2 regions of the Paenibacillus sp. FSL P2-0089 genome follow, and region 1 is predicted to be linked to the other one. Evidence: predicted binding sites of a transcription regulator. Region 1 holds the regulator's gene; the other holds the start of a gene.
What was found. The regulator LexA, encoded in region 1, represses DNA repair genes until DNA is damaged. The targets are predictions, from matches to a motif close to CGAACATATGTTCG.
Positions count from the first base shown of each region.

Region 2: the regulator LexA is predicted to act here: its motif matches at 4,004-4,017, upstream of NST69_RS32605 (putative DNA modification/repair radical SAM protein).

Region 1 is NZ_CP152006.1:3,997,601-4,005,754, reverse strand. Features, by position in the region: gene NST69_RS16585 (hypothetical protein) at 1-725, shown strand, start outside; gene NST69_RS16580 (hypothetical protein) at 1,115-1,240, opposite strand; gene NST69_RS16575 (hypothetical protein) at 1,435-1,707, shown strand; gene NST69_RS16570 (hypothetical protein) at 1,723-2,082, shown strand; gene NST69_RS16565 (hypothetical protein) at 2,174-2,395, shown strand; gene NST69_RS16560 (hypothetical protein) at 2,510-2,728, shown strand; gene NST69_RS16555 (L,D-transpeptidase) at 2,808-3,146, opposite strand; gene lexA (transcriptional repressor LexA) at 3,335-3,961, opposite strand; gene NST69_RS16545 (LysM peptidoglycan-binding domain-containing protein) at 4,159-4,575, shown strand; gene NST69_RS16540 (DUF896 domain-containing protein) at 4,685-4,894, shown strand; gene NST69_RS16535 (hypothetical protein) at 4,942-5,469, shown strand; gene NST69_RS16530 (HAD-IA family hydrolase) at 5,505-6,290, shown strand; gene NST69_RS16525 (FixH family protein) at 6,509-6,931, shown strand; gene metH (methionine synthase) at 7,041-8,154, shown strand, end outside.
Region 2 is NZ_CP152006.1:7,607,631-7,615,784, reverse strand. Features, by position in the region: gene NST69_RS32620 (glycoside hydrolase family 18 protein) at 1-423, opposite strand, end outside; gene NST69_RS32615 (glycoside hydrolase family 3 C-terminal domain-containing protein) at 580-3,366, opposite strand; gene NST69_RS32610 (hypothetical protein) at 3,677-3,868, opposite strand; gene NST69_RS32605 (putative DNA modification/repair radical SAM protein) at 4,062-5,372, shown strand; gene NST69_RS32600 (TIGR03915 family putative DNA repair protein) at 5,372-6,241, shown strand; gene NST69_RS32595 (phosphoketolase family protein) at 6,307-8,154, opposite strand, start outside.

The DNA of each region.
Region 1 (8,154 bases):
AACATCTCATTATTCCAGCATGTGTAAAAGCGGGTTTCAAGGCTTCGCGAGCTGATGATACAAAATCATCAAACCTAATCATCCTTGATATACTGCAACAAATTTATAATGCTGATATGGTTATCTGTGATTTAAGTGCTAAAAATCCAAACGTGATGTATGAATTGGGTATTCGACAAGCCTTCGAACTTCCTACTGTCTTAATAAAGGATGATATCACTTCAAGAATATTCGATATTTCAAGTCTTAGAGATGTGGAATATGATCATACATTGAGAATAGACACGGTTGGGGTATCGATTGATGCTCTTAGCGATGCGCTTACTTCAACTTATAATGCTTTTGTCAACGGAGAAAAGAAACACATAAATTCAATTGTATCATTGCTTGGAATATCTCCCGCAAAAGTACACCAAACTGAAATTAGTCAGGATACATCACTGATACTAGATTCAATTAAACAATTGTATTCTAGGATAAATGCAATTGAAAACGATAAAGATAACAGAATAACATACTATATAAACAATGATAACAATGATAACAAGACAACTTTTTTTGAGAAAGGTGATAGTGTTAAAACTCGGGATGGGCGTTCTGGCACAATATTTGATTTTCATGAAGGACAAGCGGTAGTTAGAATTGATGATACCGATAACACTATTGATATTGTCCCATTAAATGAGTTGAAGAAACCAGTCTATAGAAAATCCATTAAAATATAAATTCATAAATCCGTAGTAACCCCGAATAAAACCAATGATATTATTAATCCATAGAAGTATGAACTAATACCGAAGGTCAGGAAGCTTTTCCTGGCTTCTTTTTTTATGCCATGAATAAACAAAAAGTCGCCATAAATAGAGAGGTGACAGTCCCCACCCTGAGCGCGAGGAGATTATTTTATATTGTGCTGAAGACATACCAAAAGAACAGGCCTCCTAAAGCTAGCCCAGCAGTCATACCAAGTAGCACTCCAATAATGACTTTTTCAGATCTGTTGTATTTCTTCAAATGATCACCCGATGCTTCCTATATATTCTTCCTTTAGGGGGAATATTTGATTGTAAGTAAACTCTCCACGATAACATCACTTAAATAGTGAAGTCTTAGATTAGTCTTCAATGGGAACCGAGGACCGGAAGGCATACCATAGCAGTCCATAAGCTATTCCGAAGTAAAGGAGTATACCCAGTATGGATATGGACAGAAGAATGATGATAACTTTATTTCCATTCATACATTTACCTCCTAAATAAAAAACTCTCCCAATATTAAAGTGTGGGGGAGAGATTGAAGATGAGGACTAAGCAAAGCCCTTACATCATAATATAAAGGAATTATAATTCCAGATCAATCCACTTCATTTTACATACTATTCCATCTCCTATATACTTAACCAGAAGAGAATCCTAGTGGCAGACATGGGAGCGGATGATGAAGAATACATATAAGATTATACTTTCGCTGATGCTCATCCTGGCGTTGATAGGTCCGGTGGCTGGGGCGGAAGGAGCGGCTGTGCCAGCGGAGACCCAAGCTAGGATCATGGAGCAATATGGGCTGGATGCGCCGGCTCTGCCGTTGTGGGATTGGAGCAGCGTTGATATCGGGGGCAGTGGTATTGGCAGTGGGATGCTGTTCGTGTACCGGATGATATTGAATCCGCTGGGGGTCATGTTGCTAGAGATACTATATATTCTGTAGTAGAGGGGGAAAAGAATGAATTCGCGTTATGATACGCCAAGCCCTGCACGCAGAGTCCGCAGGAGATCGGGCGGTAAGTCGTTTCTGGTCCTTATCCTTGTTCTGATTGTGATGGCGGTTACGAATCCGGGAAAGGAAGCATTCAGTGAATATTCTGTAAAGAATCTGGAAAATACGCTCGGTCAGGAAATAGGCGACGGAATTACCAAGCAGGTGGCCCAGCCTGTAATTGAGTCTTTGACCGTGAGGGATAACTACATTTTGTTTTCTGTATTCAGTGTACCGGACCTTAAGAATACCAATTTTTTTACCCGGGATGGCGGGGCCACGAAGAAGTATATCGGATTGTTCAAAATCCTGTTTATTAAGCTGTAAATATGGTTTACATATTGTTCCATGACCCGGTATAATTGAATAGATTCGAGACGGAATCTTTAATATGGTTGTGGAACAAGGAGGAACGAAGTTGAATACGGCTTATAAAGTACTGTCCAGTGATGCTGATCTATTCGCTGCCGCACTGGCACAGGTACAGGTCTACGTCGTTCAGCTGGTTGATGGCAAACCGCATGTGATTGCTGATTATGCCGGACCTGTACAGAAATGGACACCGGAGTACATTGTGCTGGCCGGAATGACTTATAGACGCGATGAATTTGAATTCCGGGTACGATTGAACAAAAAGTAAGCAGATTCGCTGCCCACTACCTGCAGCTCTAACTAACATTACTGCCGAATCACACAATCTTTGGAGCCATTCTTGGCATCTCTTATACTATCCAAGTGTAAAAGAGGTGTACAGATGAGCCAAAGAGAACGTAACCGGATTCGCAGAGCCATTAATGTCCTGCTGACACAGCGGGCAATTCTGCTGGAGAGACTGGAAGAAATCAATGAGAATCTGCGCAGAGTGCCTAGAGGTTCGCGGGCCAGAAGAGAACTGCTGGCAGCCAGAGAATCGATCCGCGAGGCCATCCGTTTGAATACGGTGGCTATCCGTCTGTTGAGAAGTGTGCTGTAGTCTGTATCCGCTCTAATTCATATGAGTCACAGGAACCCTTGGGACGCAATCTGGCGTCTCAAGGGTTTTTGCGACTTTCCTATTCCCGGATGGTGACACGTGTACCTATGGGAACGAGGGCGGCTAGAGCCAGAACATCTGCGTTATACATACGAATACAGCCGTGTGAGACCATGTGGCCGATGGAGGATGGGTCATTGGTTCCGTGGATGCCGTAATGCGGTTTGGACAGTCCCATCCAGAAGGCACCGAACGGACCGCCCGGATTGGGCTGTTTGTTAATGATGGTGTATTCGCCTACAGGCGAGACGGTTAACATTTTGCCGATGCCGACAGGGAAGCCTCTGGTGACAACGTCATTATCCAGCAGGTACAGCATGCGCTGTGACAGATCGACGATAATTCGGTAATTGGGCATACAGATCAGCACTCCTTTGTAACAGGATATGTGCGGAGCTGAGCAGCGGTTCACAGAAAAAGTGGCCAAAAAGCCGAATGAGAACAAATGTTTGCATTCGGCTTTTTGGCCACTACACGAAGTAAAATGAACATAAAACAGGCTGCTTCGCATGGTGCGGAGCAGCCTGTTCTTAAGCGGGGAGTAGATTAGTGGATATCGCGGAATAATCCGATGACCCGGCCCAAAATCGTAACGCGGTTGAGGCGGAGAGGCTCGTACGCCGGATTCTCCGGCTGCAGCCTGATATGATCCCGTTCCTTGTAGAAGGTCTTGACAGTTGCTTCATCTTCTTCGGTCATCGCTACAACAATATCGCCGTTGTCGGCAGTCTGCTGCTGGCGCACGATGACATAATCCCCGTTCATAATTCCGGCATCCACCATACTGTCACCAAGAACAGATAGCATAAATACCTTGTTATCGCCTACATAATGAGCAGGCAATGGGAAGTAATCCTCAATATTCTCTGTAGCTGTAATAGGAACACCAGCTGTAACCTTACCCACGACCGGGATGCGGGTAACGGTCTGGACAAATTGATGCACATTCTCTGAATCTTCCTGGCCGAGTAATTCAATGGCACGCGGTTTCGTTGGGTCACGCCGGATCAGGCCCTTCTTCTCAAGCCGGTCCAAGTGACCATGCACGGTAGAGCTGGAGGCCAGGCCGACAGCCTCGCCAATCTCGCGGACGGACGGAGGATAACCCTTGCTGCGGACTTCATTACGTATAAATTCCAGGATCGCCAGCTGACGACTAGAAATCTTTGACATCGGTATCAACCCCATATACTATGTTTGGGAAAATTATAACATAGAACTTCCGTTCGTACAAACATAAGTTCTAAAATGAGGAAAATAAGAGAATGAAAATAAAGAGAACAAATGTTCCGAAAAAACTATTGATCGAAACACATGTTCGTGTTATATTATTTTCGAAAGCAAGAACATGTGTTTGGAGGATGATGATCATGTTAAAGTATAGTACATACAACAGCATCTACAATAATGAGGATATCAAGGTGTCCGCTCCCGGTAATCCAACTGCTTATAGTTATGTAACCAAGATCAAGGACGGGATTCTTCATAGTCTCGCTGCGCTCTCATCACTATTCCGTCAGGTCAGCCTGATGAAGCTGGTCCTGGTGCTGATGCTTGTTATTTCGGGATTCACTGTGGTGGGGAATGTTTTTGCCGGTTCGGTCTCTTCACTGAAGCCGGATAAACGGATCGTAGTCGAACGCGGAGATACCTTATGGAGTATTGCGTTAAGCAACAAGCCTGAGGACATGAAGACTGCCGTATATATAGAAGGAATAATGAAGACGAATCATTTGGAGAACAGCGGCATTAAGGCCGGAGATATTCTGACTTTACCTTTATACTGAAGGAATATGTCAGACTAATGATCGACTGTGAGAGCTTTCAGGGGGTAGACCTTGACAAGCTCTTTTTCTCATGGCAAAGTTAAAATGAATTTAGAGGGAGGGAAACGTATTGAATATTGACGAATTGGTCGCACGCATCAATGAATTGGCACGCAAAGCTAAGAACGGCGGCCTGAATGACGAGGAACTGGCTGAACGTGCCAAGCTCCGCGAGATGTACCTGGGGAATATCCGCACTAACTTTCGGGCCCAGCTTGATACCATCGAAATTGTGGACAATCCGGAGCATGAAGAAGGCAATAACGGACTTAAGCATTAGCCTGTTGCCTTTTCATAGATAATACAGGATGACTAGGGGGAACTTACATGGCCCGTTCTTGGGAAAGAATGGTTCAACGCAACACAAAGCAAATTAACCAGCAAAGAAAGAAGCAGGGGAAGGACTCCATTTACACTTCCAGCACTAAGACTGCCGCGAAAAGCATCGATATTTTCAAAGGCCGCAATATTGTATTCCCCGTTGTACTGATGCTGCTCGGTATCATGTTCTGGGTGGTCGGCTCAATTGACGAAGCCAAAGGAAGCGGGATTCTAGCTAACTGGCTGGGTGTAGTGCTGTACTTCCTGCTCGCTGCGCTGCTGTTCTTCCGCCGTCCGTTCCTTAAGGTTGAGCGTGCGCGTATCTCTACTATTAAATACAACCGCGAACGCTTCCTGGCTGCGGCGGATATTGAGAAGATCACTTTATCGCGCAGTGTAGTTACCATTAAGTATAAGGGTAAGCGCAAGCAGTGGATTTTCTCCAAGCTGATTAACCGTTATGACACTGCTGCGATGGGGGAACGCCTGGAGCAGTTCGCCAAGAACAACAACATTGAGGTCGTGCACGAATAGGAAGACAGACCAGCATATAGGGAGTGGGAGAACAAATGCCGATTACCGCCGTACTATTTGACCTTGACGATACTCTGCTGTGGGATGACCGCAGTGTGGAAGAAGCCTTCCGCTATGCTTGTGAGGCTGCTGGAGATTCCGTTGATCCCGGAGAGCTGGAAGCTGCTGTACGCAGGGAAGCCCGTACACTGTACGAATCCTATGAGACGTATCCGTTCACGAAGCTGATCGGTATTAACCCGTATGAAGCGCTGTGGGCGAACTTCACTGCCGGTGAGCAGACTGAGTTCCGTCAACTGGAACAGCTTGCCCCTGTCTACCGTAAGGAATCCTGGCGCCGTGGCCTGGCCTCACTCGGGGTAGAGGATGAAGCGCTGGCTGCACAGCTGGCTGACAAGTTCGCCGCAGAGCGCCGCAGCCGTCCTTATATCTATGAGGAGACGCTTCAGGTGCTGGACGAGCTGCGCGGTAAGGTGAAGCTGCTGCTGCTGACGAACGGCTGCCCGGCCCTTCAGCAGGAGAAGCTGGATGGTGTGCCGGAGCTTACCCCGTATTTTGACCACATTGTGATTTCGGGAAGCTTCGGCAAAGGCAAGCCGGACAAGGGAATCTTCGAGCATGCGCTCGGACTGCTGGATATTGCACCGGAACAAGGTATAATGGTGGGCGATAAGCTTACGACAGATATTCTTGGGGGCTTGTCTGCCGGACTGACCACGGTCTGGATCAACCGCAATAGCAAAGCCTCGGACCCGGAGATTACGCCGGATTACCAGATCAGCCATCTTTCAGAGCTTCTGCCGCTGGTAGACTCCTTATAATTGAATTCTATGAGGCCAGTATCCTATTTTAGGATATTGGCTTTTTTTTATAAAGATATGACTATTCTCATGTTCACGAGTGAATCATGCAGCTTCTTTAAGGCAAATTGAATAAAATGTGTATAATAAGAAGAGTAGCGATCTGACTTTCATTGTAATATAGAATGGATATGTTCGTGGATGAAGAAGAATCTACCTATGAACCGGGAGGACTTCAGATGATGAAGCCAAGGATACGCAGGGGACTTATATGCATTGTAATGGGGATGACGCTAGCCGGATGCTCGGGGAATAAGGAAAATGAGATGCAGATGCATGCTGCGGCCAATTCCTCCATGTCACCGATTAAGGTGGAGCTGAGCTGGACCCCGGAGGAAGTAACCGCAGGGACGGCAGTTAGCTTCAAGGCTGTGGTGACACAGGACGGTGAACCAGTGGATGATGCGAGAGAAATAATGTTTGAGGTCAACGAGGCAGCGGATAAGACCAAGAAGGTTGAAATCAAGGGTGAAAGTGCCGGAGAAGGGGCTTATGTCGGGGAACATACCTTTGCAGAGGCAGGCGAATTCAGTGTCACTTCACATGTGACTGCCCGGACGCAGCATTCCATGCCAAGCAAGAAACTTGTGGTAGCGCCGTAATAGAAATGAAATCAATGGAAATACAAATAATGCAGGGTGGAAAGGAAGGCTTTCCGAAATCTCTTTATTCTGCTAAAATTACTCTAATGTTTCACTGGGGGGATGGAAAGTGGCCAAATACACACTTGCTGAGAGCTTGCAGCAGCGCATATTGATACTGGATGGAGCTATGGGTACCATGATTCAACAGGTGCCGCTCACCGGCGAGGATTTCGGCGGGGATGACCTGGATGGCTGTAATGAAATGCTGGTGCTGACCCGGCCGGAGGTTATACAGGACATTCATGAGAAATACCTGGAGGCCGGTGCGGATCTGATTGAGACGAACACCTTCGGTGCCACTTCAGTGGTGCTTGCCGAATATGATATACAGGACCGTGCCCGGGAGATTAACCTTGCGGCCGCCAGACTTGCACGTAATGCCGCAGATAAATATGATACACCGCAGCGCCCGCGTTATGTTGTAGGAGCTATGGGACCGACCACGAAGACGCTCTCTGTCACCGGGGGAGTCACCTTCAAGGAGCTTATAGACAGCTATGAAGAACAGGCGGTTGCCCTGATCGACGGCAAGGTGGACGCGCTGCTCCTGGAGACATCCCAGGATACCCTGAACGTGAAGGCTGGAAGCATTGGTATCCGTAACGCCTTCGAGAAGAGCGGAATTACGCTGCCGGTGATGATTTCAGGAACGATTGAACCTATGGGAACTACACTTGCCGGTCAGAATATAGAAGCCTTCTATATTTCGCTGGAGCATCTGAAGCCGGTGTCCATTGGACTGAACTGTGCTACCGGACCGGAGTTCATGCGGGATCATATCCGTTCGCTGTCCGCGATCTCTTCAGCGGCCGTCAGCTGTTACCCGAACGCAGGTCTGCCGGATGAGAACGGGAATTATCATGAATCCCCGGATTCCCTGGCCCGTAAGCTGGGCGGCTTCGCGGAGAAGGGCTGGCTGAACATTGCCGGCGGCTGCTGCGGAACGACTCCTGATCATATCCGGGCGATGGCTGAAGTGATGGCGGCTTACCCGCCGCGTAAGCTTGACGGCCAGCATCCTCCGGCCTTATCGGGGATAGAGCCGGTGTACGTGGAGAGTGAGAACCGTCCGTATATGGTCGGTGAACGGACCAATGTCCTCGGTTCCCGGAAGTTCAAGCGTCTAATTGTCGAGGGGAAATATGAGGAAGCTTCGGAGATAGCCCGTGCCCAGGTGAAGA
Region 2 (8,154 bases), 3.6 Mb from region 1:
GATCCGGAAGCTGAACGGTGCGAGATACGTCAGCTCAGGAGCAGCCTCACGCGCAGCATTCTGCAGCGGCTGGGAGACACTCTCCCCCCGGGGCTCCACATACGCGTTCACTTCCGCCTGCCGCCTCGGTCCAGGGGGAAGGTACAGACGGAGCCCAACCTGCAGCGGCTGATTCAGTGTCAGCCCGTTCACCTCCGCCAGCTCGCTTGCCTTCAGGCCGAACCGCTTGGCGATGCTGTAGAAGCTGTCGCCCGGCTGCACCCAATAATACTGCCCGGCAATCGGGATTACCAGCGCCTGCCCGGCCACCAGGCTTCCCGGCGCAGAGAGCTGATTCGCCTCAGTTATCGTATCAGTGCTTACTCCGTAGGCCTGCGCAATGCCATACAGCGTCTGGCCCGGCTGCACTACATGTATTTGCATACGTTCCTGCCATCCCTTCATAGTAGCCGTTTTATCTCTATTTTATTCGGCGGCCCTGCGGGTATGCGGAATCAGGCGGATCATGTAAATTCAATATTTGCAAAAAAAGACACCCCGGAGGGTGCCTTGCTGCTCATGCTATAAATGATCCTGATGCTATACCTGTTTGAATTCAATCCATTCAACCTGCAGGCCGGGCTTGACGAAGTCCAGCTTCAGCTCATACCGTCCGGCTTCCAGCTCAACCTTGACCAGCTTCTGCCGGATCCACCGGCCTTCCGTTCCGTTCGTCTGAATGGTGGTTACCGCTTGTCCATTCAGGGTCAGGTTGCAGGCGCTCTGCGCAAGCTCAGGCTCAGGAGACATGATGCTGACAATAATGCGGTACTGGCCCGCCTCGTCAGCCTGAATATAGGTCGGCCCGGACACAGCAGGGGTTACCTGAGCGTTCTCGCTCAGCACCTGCACCTGCTCAGCCCCGATAGCCGGATCAGCCTTGAACGTATCGACCGCTTCAATAATCTCGTGCTTTCTGGAGAATACCGGCGCCTTCATGATGAACTCACAGATATTGATCGCGCAGCGTTGAAGCTCCCCGCGGGTAAGCGTGCCGTTCTCCAGAGATGCAATTGTATTGTCATCGTAAGCATTAACCTCTGCCCCATAATTACTAACGACCATGTACAGATCGTTCTGGGCGCGGACCATCCAGTTCATATTCTTACGGTCTGCCGGTCCTCCGTTCACCACATCGTTCATGATCGCCCACCAGTCGGTCATGACGATCCCCTGGAAGCCCCATTCGCCGCGGAGCAGCGTGGTGTTGAGGTCATAGTTGGAAGCCGCCCAATGCCCGTTCACCGGGTTGTAGGAGGTCATGATCGAATTGGCTCCGCCCTGCTTGACTGCGATTTCGAAGCCCTTCAGGTAGATCTCACGAAGCGCGCGTTCCGATACGACAGCATCGACCTTACTGCGGTGCTTCTCCTGGTTGTTGCAGGCAAAATGCTTCAGCGTCGCATTAGAGCCGCCCTTCATAATTCCGCGTGTGCATGCGGCAGCGAAGATCCCCGAAATCAGCGGATCTTCGGAGAAATATTCGAAGTTACGCCCGTTCAGCGGGCTGCGCCGGATATTCAGCCCCGGTCCCAGCAGCGCATCCACCTGGTTGCGCAATAATTCCTGGCCTTCCATGACATACAGTTCTTCCACCAGCTCCGCATTCCATGTAGCGGCGAGCAGGGTTCCGATCGATACCTGTGTAGCCTTCGCTCCACTGTCCATACGGATGCCGGAAGGGCCGTCCGCTGTAGCTGCAACCGGAATGCCGTAGCTGAACAGACTGTCGCTCACGCCCCCGAACGCCGAAGCCGTACCCGGAGTGACCAGCGGGCTGCTCATTCCTTCGCCCCGGACAATCGCCGCCAAATCTTGGTCGCTTAGCTGGGCAATGAAGGTGCTCATGCTGACTTTTCCGTCATGGACATCTCTCAGGGTATATCCCTGATTGCCAGTCTGCGGAAGCTGCTGCGGCATATTGCGTTCAATCCGCTCCGCCAGATCCACCTTGCGCGTTGGCACCTCGGAGGAGACAAGCTCATACGAACCGTCTGCCTTGCGGGCACCCGGCTTCATCCGCATGAAGCTCTCGGTAGGCGCCATAGCCTCTTGCAGCTGTTCCACGACCTTAAGCTCATCCAACACATAGCCTTCTTGTCCATCCAGAAGCACTGCTGATACCGCTTTGACGCTGGTTCCTGCATAGAAGCGGTAGGTTCCGGCTTCCAGCACATAAGCGGAAGCGTGCCCGGTCACTCCGGCGTCATCATAGGAAGCCATGGAATGGAGCGGGAAGCTTACAGTAAGGCGCTGAGACTCGCCAGGCTCCAGCAGCTTAGTCTTAGCGAAGGCTGCCAGCGCTTTGGCCGGTTGACCCAGCTGTCCTTGCGGCGCTTCAACATACACCTGCACTACTTCTTTACCGGCATATACTGCTCCCGTATTCGTTACGGTGACGCCGATTTCAATCTGCGGCTCGCCCGCCTGGTTCACCAGCTTCGCTTCCTCCGGCTCCAGCTTGAAGGTCGTGTAAGAGATCCCGTAGCCGAATTCATACTGAACCTTATCGGGACAGAAGGTCTCGAAATAACGGTAGCCCACATAGATATCTTCCTCGTACAGGTTCTTGAACTCATTGCCGTAGTTGCGGGTCGACGGGTAATCCTCAATGGAATAAGCGATGGTGTCCGTCAGCTTGCCGCTTGGCGTAACCTCGCCGGCCAGAACATCGGCGATCGCGTGGCCGCCCTCCATGCCGCCATGCCAGGAATAGATCACTGCAGAGATAGGGTTCACATAAGCGGCGTCATTTACCCAGCTCATATCAATAATGTTGGATACGTTGAGCACCACAATCGTCTGTTCAAAATGAGCCGTAACCGAGACAAGCATCGCCTTCTCATCTTCCGTCAGCCGGTAGCTGCCTGCGGTATCGGCATTATCCTGATCCTCGCCCGCCGTACGTCCAATGACCACAACCGCTTTGGCTGACTGGCTTCTTGCCTGTTTCACCAGCTCGTCCGTAAGCGGCATTTCCTTCTGGTTCCACGGCTCCGCAGCCCATACCTTGCCGCCGTCATCGAACGGATTAAGCCCGATCCAAGCCTCGTAGGCTGCAGCCAGCTCTTCATTCACGCTAATGTTCTTCTTGCTGCGCAGTCCATCCAGCAGATTCGTCGTATATGCAACGTGAACGCTACCGCCCGATCCTGTACCGCTGCGGTAATAGCTCACCTGTATTCTGCCAAAAACAGCGACGCTCTCACCGTTACCCAGCGGAAGCACCTGTCCCTCATTCTTAAGCAGTACCGCACCCTCTGCGGCTACCGTCCGGCTAAATTCTGCAAAACCCTCTAACGGCACTCCAATGTTCTGTGTACTCAATTGGTTTCCTCCTGTATGTTCATTTCCCATGCTGTGGGTTGATTCTATAGATAACGCCCTCCCTGCAGGGAATATACGTTGCCTTGAATCTGTATGGTCCATCATATAGCATATCCTTCTAAGAATATAAGCTCCAGCCAGATTATTCAAGCACCGCTTGCCGGATCACCGGGATGCACATCTGTCTGCATAAATTTTTTTAGCTAAAAAGACACCTCTAATAAAAAAGACACCTGTGCGGGCGTCTCTCAAGCCTGTTCCTATGCAATCCGCTCCGCCTGAAGAGATACGGCCGGATCTTCTATCGATTTTATCTGCGGCGGCGGCCCTTCATCATGCGGTTGTACATAATAAGAGCGGCAACGATCATGCCCAGCATGGCTACACTGCCTGCCGATTCCTGCGACATGCCGAACATAAGGCAAATACTTGTCACTAACTGTCTTGTCAGCAGCGCAACCGCAATCAGCATGATGGGCCGCCATATGTTATATCCTCTCACTTCAGCAACACTCCTAACCCGGATTTCAATAACCGTATGATTCCTCATTCCATGAACCATCAGTTTCTATTATAGCACAAGACGGAATGCGCATACATTTTACACGCGGCCAAGAAGGGGGGTATACCTTTGACAAGAACGTATGTTCGATATATAATGCTCACATATGAGGGGGATTGAGACCGTGGATGTAATGGAGAAACTAGAGATTCTGACCGCTTCCGCCAAATACGATGTAGCGTGCACTTCAAGTGGTTCCGACCGCAAGGGCCAGGCCGGGGCGCTCGGCAACACCTCCGCGATGGGCATCTGCCACAGCTTCGCGGCGGACGGGCGCTGTATTTCGCTGCTGAAGGTGCTAATGACCAACGGCTGTGTATATGATTGTGCGTACTGCATCAACCGCAAGTCCAACCCCATTCGCCGGGCAGCCTTCACCCCTGAAGAGATCGCAGATATCACCATGCAATTCTACCGCCGTAATTATATAGAGGGACTATTTCTTAGCTCAGGCATTATGCGCAATCCGGACTACACCACCGAGCAGCTGATCTCAGCGCTTGAGCTGCTGCGCAATGTCTATCATTTCAACGGTTATATTCATGTAAAAGCCATCCCCGGAGCAGACGATGCCCTGCTGTCCAGACTGGGGCTGCTTGCCGACCGCATGAGCGTCAACATTGAACTGCCCTCGCAGGAGAGTCTCGGACGGCTCGCTCCCGATAAAAGCAAGGTGTCCATCCTGAAGCCGATGGGGCTGATCACGAACCGGATTAAGGAGAACCGCTCCGATATCGTCCGGTATAATCACGCCCCCCGCTTCGCTCCGGCTGGACAGAGCACCCAGATGATCGTGGGAGCCACGCCAGATACCGATTACCAGATCCTTAATCTGACGGAGGGCTTATACCACAAGTACGCACTCAAACGTGTCTTCTTCTCGGCCTACACCCCGGTGGTGGAGGATTCCCTCCTGCCCGCTCTAGACACCAAGCCGCCTCTGCTGCGGGAACACCGGCTCTATCAAGCCGATTGGCTCCTGCGCTTCTACGGCTTCAAGGCGAATGAATTATTGGATGAGGCCGTGCCGAACTTCAACCCGCTGCTGGACCCCAAATGCAGCTGGGCCGTTAACCACCGGGAGCAATTCCCCGTTGAGATCAACCGCGCCCCGTACGAAATGCTGCTGCGTGTACCCGGCATCGGCGTTAGAAGCGCACAGCGGATCGTGAAGGCCAGACGGGCCGGATCGCTCGATTTCCATGCGCTGAAGAAGCTGGGAGTGGTCCTCAAGCGTGCCCAGTTCTTCATCACCTGTAAGGATAAGCCGCTGGAGGGGCTGAAGGTAAGCGAGCATACGCTGCTTCGCTCACTCATGTCCGGGGAGCAGCTCGCTCTCCAGCAGCCGCAGGTGGAGCAGCTCACGCTGTTCGACGACTTTAACCTCTCCACCTTGCCCGCCGCCGGGGACTGGAACAGCTTCAACAAGGGGGCGAAGGCCTGATGTTCAAGCCGTCCGCACTGGCGTACACCTATGACGGAAGCTTCGAGGGTCTGCTGTGCTGTGTATTTGAGAGCTATGCCTGGAAGGAGATACCGCTGGCGATTCATGCTGAAGGCGGGGAAATAGGCCTGCTGCTGGAAGCGAAATGGATTGAGACCGACAAAGACAAGGCCGCACGGGTACTGAAGTCCCTGCCGCTGCGGATCAGCCGCGAAGCCGAGGAGCTGGTGCGTCTGGGCTTCTGGAGCTGCGCTCCCGAGAAGGAAATGCTGCTGCTGAACTTCCTGTATCTCGGCTTCCGGCATGGCCGCAAGGTGATGAATATGCTGGCGGATGACACCGTTAACACGCTGATGAAGGCTGTCCAGCAGCTCCGGCATGAAGCGCATCTGTATACGGGCTTCGTTCGCTTCTCCGTATACGGCCCGGTCATGGCCGCAGTGATTGAGCCTCAGGGTTATGTGCTGCCTGTAATCCAGGAGCATTTCTGTGACCGGTTCCAGGGGGAGAGCTTCATGATCTACGATCAGACCCATGGGGCTGCGCTGATTCATGAGCCCGGGCGTGAGGCCATCGTGCCTTTAAACGGTTGGACCCCGCCCGAGCCGGATGAGACGGAGGAAGCGTACCGCCGCTTATGGACCGGCTTCTATCATGCCATCGGCATCAAGGAGCGCCGCAATGACCGGCTGCGTTCCTCGAAGATGCCGAAGCGCTACTGGAAGCACATGGTGGAGATGAACGGCAGTAATGGTGTGCCTGTACTCACCGCAGCGCAGCGGAAGAAGGCATTGCAGCCGGAGGTCCCGGAGACCATAATCCAGCTCCAATCATTGGACAAAAAGAGCGCTCCGCAGCCATCAACATGACTACCGGAGCGCTCCTTAATTGAAGCCTACTATATTATTAATGAAATAACACGATCATCTAGAGCTTAGTTCAAAGCCTTCCATACCCAGCTCTCAACCTCTGGAAGGTCGATGCCTTCTTCACGGATGTACGCGTGATGCTTCTGCACCATGGCGTCCATCTCGTCAGCGATGGCCTGGTATTTGTTTGCTTCCGGCAGGCTCAGCACAGCTTCCTTCGTAAGATCGAAGCGGTCCATCTGGTTCAGTACACGCATATCGAACGGTGTAGTGATATCGCCATTCTCGCGGTAGCCGTGCACATGCAGGTTGTGGTTGTGGCGGTCGAAGAACAGGTCTTTGATCAGGCCTTCATAGCCGTGGAAGGCGAAGATGACCGGTTTATCCTTTGTGAAAAATTGATCAAACTCTTCGTCAGACAAGCCGCGCGGATCGAGCTTCTGGCTTCTCAGCTTCAGCAGATCGACTACGTTAATGTAACGGATTTTCAACTCAGGCAGCTTCTCATGCAGGATCGAGATGGCAGCCAAGGCTTCCATAGTTGGTTCGGTACCCGAAGAAGCGATAACGAGATCCGGCTCTCCGCCTTTGTCGGTGCTGGCCCAGTCAATGATCTTGAGGCCTTTGTCCACCAGCTCCTGAGCTTCGTCAGCCGAGAACCACTGCGGACGCGGATGCTTGGAGGATACGATCAGGTTGATCTTCTGGCGGTCATTCAGGATCTTGTCGAACACAGCCAGCAAGCTGTTCGCATCGGACGGCAGATACTCACGGATGAATTCAGGCTTCTTGTCAGCCAGATGGCCGAGCAGACCCGGATCTTGGTGAGTATAACCGTTATGGTCCTGCTGGAACACTGTCGATGTGGCGATCACGTTGAGAGAAGGAATATCTTCTCTCCAGGTCTGATCTGTAGCCTTACGCAGCCACTTGAAGTGCTGGGTGATCATCGAATCGACCACGCGCAGGAACGCTTCATAGCTGGCGAAGAATCCGTGGCGGCCGGTCAGTACATACCCTTCCAGAATTCCTTCTGCCTGATGCTCAGACAATTGGGAGTCAATGACACGGCCATAGGGAGCGAGGAATTCATCCTGCGGTTCCTGAATGGCATCCATCCATTGACGCTTGGTCACTTCGAATACCGGTCCCAGACGGTTAGACATAGTCTCATCCGGTCCGAAAATACGGAAGTTGCGGTTCTCTTCGTTGAGGGTTACAACCTCTTTCAGATATTTGCCCAGTACGGCCATATCCTGTGCAATTACTTGGCCTGGGGCGGAATTATCGAGAGTATAGTTGCGGAAATTCGGCTTGTGCAGATCCTTGATCAGTTTGCCGGCATTGGTTACCGGGTTCATGCCCATACGTCTGTCGCCGGTTGGCAGAATTTCAGCCAGATCTGCGTTCAGACGGCCATTCTCATCGAACAGTTCCTCAGGTCTGTAGCTGTTCAGCCATTCAAGCAATGCCGGAGCATGCTTCATGTTCTTCTGATCGACCGGAATCGGCACCTGGTGGGCACGGAAGGAGCCTTCGTTCGGCACGCCATCCCACGATTTCGGACCGGTCCAGCCTTTAGGGGAGCGGAAGACCAGCATCGGCCATACAGGGCGTGTAGTATCGTTATTTTCACGGGCATTCTTCTGGATGGCGGCAATTCTCTCTACGATTGTATCCAGCACCTTCGCCATTTCCGGGTGCATCAGATCCGGGTTCTCGCCTTCTACGAAGAATGCCTCCCAGCCGTTTCCGGCAAAATAGGCGGTTAATTCTTCTCTGCTCATCCGGGAGAGGATGGTCGGGTTGCTGATCTTGAAGCCGTTCAGATGCAGAATCGGCAATACAGCACCGTCTGTAATCGGGTTAATGAACCGGTTGGACAGCCAGGAAGCAGCCAGAGGACCGGTCTC